Regions from separate parts of the Rhizobium sp. CFBP 13644 genome, predicted to be linked through region 2. Evidence: predicted binding sites of a transcription regulator. Region 2 holds the regulator's gene; the other holds the start of a gene.

Region 1 (2,478 bases), 480 kb from region 2:
ACCCGCTGCAATACACATGGCCAGAACCGGCACCATGCCCAGTTTCAGCCGGAAAAGCATGATCGATGATGCAATAAAAAGACCGAGAAGCATGGGATCAAGCGTCGCGAGGACGGGCCATGAAAAGCCGAAATTAACGGCTGGCGCCACCGCCACCCGCTCCACCTGACCGAACAGCACATGCAGACCAAACCAGACGGACAGGTTGAGAATGACGCCGACGACGGCCGCCGTAATGGCTGATAGCGCTGACGACAGGAAGCGGTTGTGGCGCAGCTTTTCCATATAGGGCGCGCCTGCGAATATGAACATGAAGCTCGGCACGAAGGTTGCCCAAGCGGCGATGCTGGCGCCCAGAATGCCCGCTGTCAGCGGATCGAACCAGCCAGGCTGGCGAAAGGCCGCAAGAAAACCGACATAGGAGAGAACCAGCACCAGCGGCCCCGGCGTCGCCTCAGCCAGCGCCAGACCATCGAGCATCTCGCCCGCCAGCATCCAGCCCTTCGTTTCCACAGCCACCTGCGCGACATAGGCCAGCACTGCATAGGCTCCGCCGAAAGTCACCACCGCCATTTTGGAGAAGAATATCTGCAAATCAACAAGGGTGCCGGGGCCGGAGGTGATCCATAAAAGCAGCAGCGGCAATTGCCATATGACAAGACCGATCAAAAGCCCACGCACAAGCTTCTTCCATGACGGATTGGTCGTGCTGTCATCGTCCACACCCACCACCGGCAGCGCATCTCCTCGGGCTTTGAGAAAACCAATGAGCCCGGCGGCAAGAATAACGAGCGGGAACGGAAGGGAAAAGAAGAACAGGGCAACAAATGCCGCCGCCGCAATGGCAACCTGAAAGCGGCTGGTCAACGCCCTCCGCGCCACCCGCAGCAATGCCTCAAGCACGATGGCCAGCACACCCGCTTTGAGGCCAGACAGCAGCGCTGGCAGCCAATGCGTATCCTGATAAAGCGCATAGGCCGATGCCAGCGCCACGATGACCAGAAAGCCCGGCAGGATGAAGAGCAGACCGGCCACGATGCCACCGCGCCTGCCGTGCAGAAGCCAACCGGCATAAGTGGCCAGTTGCTGCGCTTCTGGGCCCGGCAACAGCATGCAATAATTCAGCGCGTGCAGGAACCGTTCTTCACTCAGCCAACCCTTCTCGTCCACCAGCACGCGGTGCATCAGGCCGATCTGTCCGGCGGGTCCGCCGAAACTCAAAAGGCCTATGCGCGCAAAGGCGGCAATCATCTCCAGAAAGGAAGGGCGGGCGGGTGCGATATCGCTGCGTAAAAATTCTGTCATGCGCTGGTAGTAACCATTTTACATGAAAATTTTCCGACAGGCCGTCCTTGACTCGGCAACATGGGCTGCTTATCTCCGTGTTGCTGGCACTCTACACTAGGGAGTGCTAACAATCATCACGCGGACCTGTTGTTAGGTCCGCTCAGGTCATTTGATCGAGGGATTAGACAATGACAAGCACCAATTTCCGTCCGCTGCATGACCGCGTCGTCGTTCGTCGCGTTGAGTCTGAAGCAAAGACCAAGGGCGGCATTATCATTCCTGATACCGCCAAGGAAAAGCCACAGGAAGGCGAAATCGTTGCTGTTGGCACCGGCGCCCGCGACGAAAGCGGCAAGCTCGTTCCTTTGGACGTCAAGGCTGGCGATCGCGTTCTGTTCGGCAAGTGGTCCGGCACCGAAGTCAAGCTCAACGGCGAAGACCTTCTGATCATGAAGGAATCCGACATCATGGGCGTTATCGGCTGATCAGCCGGTTCTTCTCACTTTTCCATGACAACCAATGGGCAATGAGCCCGGGAGTTTTCTACAATGGCAGCTAAAGAAATTAAATTCGGCCGCACAGCGCGCGAAAAGATGCTCAAGGGCGTCGACATTCTCGCAGACGCAGTGAAGGTAACGCTTGGTCCTAAGGGCCGTAACGTCATCATCGACAAGTCTTTCGGCGCACCACGCATCACCAAGGACGGCGTTTCTGTCGCCAAGGAAATCGAACTTGAAGACAAGTTCGAGAACATGGGCGCACAGATGGTCCGCGAAGTTGCTTCGAAGACCAACGATATCGCTGGTGACGGCACCACGACTGCGACCGTTCTTGCACAGGCCATCGTTCGCGAAGGCAACAAGGCTGTTGCAGCCGGCATGAACCCGATGGACCTGAAGCGCGGTATCGACCTCGCTGTTTCCGAAGTTGTGAAGGACCTTCAGGCCAAGGCCAAGAAGATCTCCACATCTGAAGAAGTTGCACAGGTCGGCACGATCTCTGCAAACGGCGACACGCAGGTTGGCAAAGACATTGCTGAAGCCATGCAGCGCGTTGGCAACGAAGGTGTTATCACCGTCGAAGAAGCCAAGACTGCCGAGACCGAACTCGAAGTCGTTGAAGGCATGCAGTTCGACCGCGGCTACCTGTCGCCTTACTTCGTCACCAACCCTGAAAAGATGGTTGCTGACC
Region 2 (2,478 bases):
CCACCCTGCTTGCCGGTAGACGCCTCGCGGCGCATCCGCTCGTGCGTGGAGCGCGGCAGCATGCCGTATTCTGCGGTAACCCAGCCCTTGCCGCTGTTGCGCAGCCATGGTGGCGTCTTTTCTTCAAGGCTGGCCGTGACGAGCACATGCGTATCGCCGAATTTCACCAGACAGGAACCCTCGGCGTGTTTGGAGAAATTGCGCTCGAAAGAAACTTTGCGCATCTGATCGGTTTTTCTGCCTGAAGGCCGCATAGGGGTCGTCTCCGTTTTAATCTCCGCGTCTTAAGGCCGTGACACCGGTTTTGCAAAGGAAAAGCGGGCCATGGCTTTGGCATATGCAATTTCCATTGTCACTTAACGACGCGAACGACTATATTCCATGTGCTACTGACAGAACGAAGAGTTGAGTGAATGGGCGTTTCTCATCCGAGCGGAAAAGAACCGGGCGCGCTGCTGGATGATCGCTCACGCGAGATTTTCCGCCGCATCGTGGAAGGCTATCTCGAAAACGGTGAGCCGCTGGGCTCGCGCAGCCTCTCGCGCCTGTTGCCCATGTCTCTGTCACCAGCCTCTGTTCGCAATGTGATGAGCGATCTTGAAGAGCTTGGCCTCATCTACTCTCCCCATATCAGCGCCGGGCGATTGCCGACGCAGACGGGCCTACGCTTTTTCGTGGATGCCTTCATGCAGGTGGGGGACCTGCCGGAAGAACAGCGCGCCAGCATCGACCGGCAGATCGGGCCCGTATCCGGGCGTGAGCAGCCAATCGAGGGCCTGCTGACGGAGGCCAGCCGAATGCTGTCGGGCATGTCGCGTGGCGCGGGCCTTGTGCTGACGACCAAAAGCGATGCGGTGCTGAAGCATGTCGAATTTATAAGGCTCGAACCGACCAAGGGTCTCGCCATTCTGGTGGGAGACAACAATCAGGTCGAAAACCGGATCATCGAACTGCCAGCGGGGATCACCTCCTCGCAACTCACCGAGGCCGCCAACTTCATCAATGCGCATCTGGCAGGGCAAACGCTACCAGAACTGCGCACGCAGCTCTTGCAGCAGAAGGATGCCTTGCAGACGGCGCTCAGCACATTGGCGCAGGATCTCGTTGAGCGCGGCCTAGCCGTCTGGTCTGGCGACAATGAAGAGGGCAAGCTGGGTCGTTTGATTGTGCGCGGACGCTCCAACCTGCTGGAAGGTCTGGCCGGTGAGGAAGACATCGACCGTGTGCGCCTGCTGTTCGACGATCTTGAGCGCAAGGACAACCTGATCGAGGTTCTCAACCTGGCTGAGACAGGATCGGGCGTCAGGATTTTCATCGGTTCGGAAAACAAGCTGTTTTCGCTATCAGGCTCTTCCTTGATTGTTGCGCCTTACCGAGATGATGAAAACCGGGTGGTGGGCGCCGTGGGTGTCATTGGGCCAACGCGGCTGAATTACTCGCGGATCGTGCCAATGGTGGATTACACCGCCCAGATCATGGCTCGCCTGTCCAGCAAACGACGTTGATTGTGAAAACCTGCCGGTGAATAGGAGATGGTTTGCCTGCAAGCCTTGATTTTTGCTTGGCAAAGCTCGATATCGGGCACAACCCATAACAGATCTAAAGCTGGAGAACGTCATGACCGATGACACGAACAAGAACGGACCCGACGCAGACGTCGTCGACGAGGCACTTGAGGCGCTGGAAATCGATAATGATGCGCCTGAGCAGGGCGAGCCTGATCCGATTGATGTGCTGAAGGCGGAAAATTCCGAACTGCGCGACAAGTTCCTGCGCCTTGCCGCTGAAATGGACAATCTTCGTCGCCGCACAGAGCGTGAAGTCAAGGATGCCAAGGCCTATTCCGTGGCAGGCTTTGCCCGCGACATGCTGGCCGTATCCGACAATCTGCGCCGCGCACTCGACACCATTCCTGAAGAGTTGAAGACAAACTCCGAAGCTGGCATTGCCGGACTGATCGAAGGCGTCGATATGACGGAACGCTCGATGCTGTCTGCGCTGGAGCGTCACGGCGTGCGCAAGATGGATGCGGAAGGCCAGAAATTCGACCCGAATTTCCATCAGGCCATGTTCGAAATCCCCAATACGGCCGTTGCCAACAACACGGTCGTGCAAGTTGTTCAGGCTGGCTTCACCATTGGTGACCGCGTCTTGCGTCCGGCGATGGTCGGCGTTTCCAAGGGTGGCCCAAAGGGTGACGCGCCAACGACACCTGAGCCAGGCACCTCAAGCGTCAACGAAAAAGACGCGTGATATCTTTGGCCATCTCCATGTGAGGTGGCCGAGCCTTTTTAAGAGTGATCAGCCCCGCCACACCGGCGGGGTTTTTCGTGGATGCTTGTGGAGATGTTGGGGTGGTGCAAGGTCCCGAACCAGCGTGTCAGGCCGCGTTGGCCTGTTCCTGGTTCAGGAATGTGTAGATCGCCGTATCCGAATCCGTTGCGCGCAGTTTTGCCACCAACTCGGGATCGCGCAGCA

The links. The regulator HrcA, encoded in region 2, represses chaperone genes, less so after heat shock. The targets are predictions, from matches to a motif close to GTTAGCACTCNCNNNNNGNGAGTGCTAAC.
Region 1: the regulator HrcA is predicted to act here: its motif matches at 1,388-1,416, upstream of groES (co-chaperone GroES).

What each region holds. Positions count from the first base shown of each region.
Region 1 is NZ_JACYVF010000001.1:486,041-488,518, forward strand. Features, by position in the region: gene chrA (chromate efflux transporter) at 1-1,305, opposite strand, end outside; gene groES (co-chaperone GroES) at 1,476-1,772, shown strand; gene groL (chaperonin GroEL) at 1,836-2,478, shown strand, end outside.
Region 2 is NZ_JACYVF010000001.1:967,054-969,531, reverse strand. Features, by position in the region: gene rph (ribonuclease PH) at 1-254, opposite strand, end outside; gene hrcA (heat-inducible transcriptional repressor HrcA) at 414-1,505, shown strand; gene grpE (nucleotide exchange factor GrpE) at 1,618-2,253, shown strand; gene ptsN (PTS IIA-like nitrogen regulatory protein PtsN) at 2,381-2,478, opposite strand, start outside.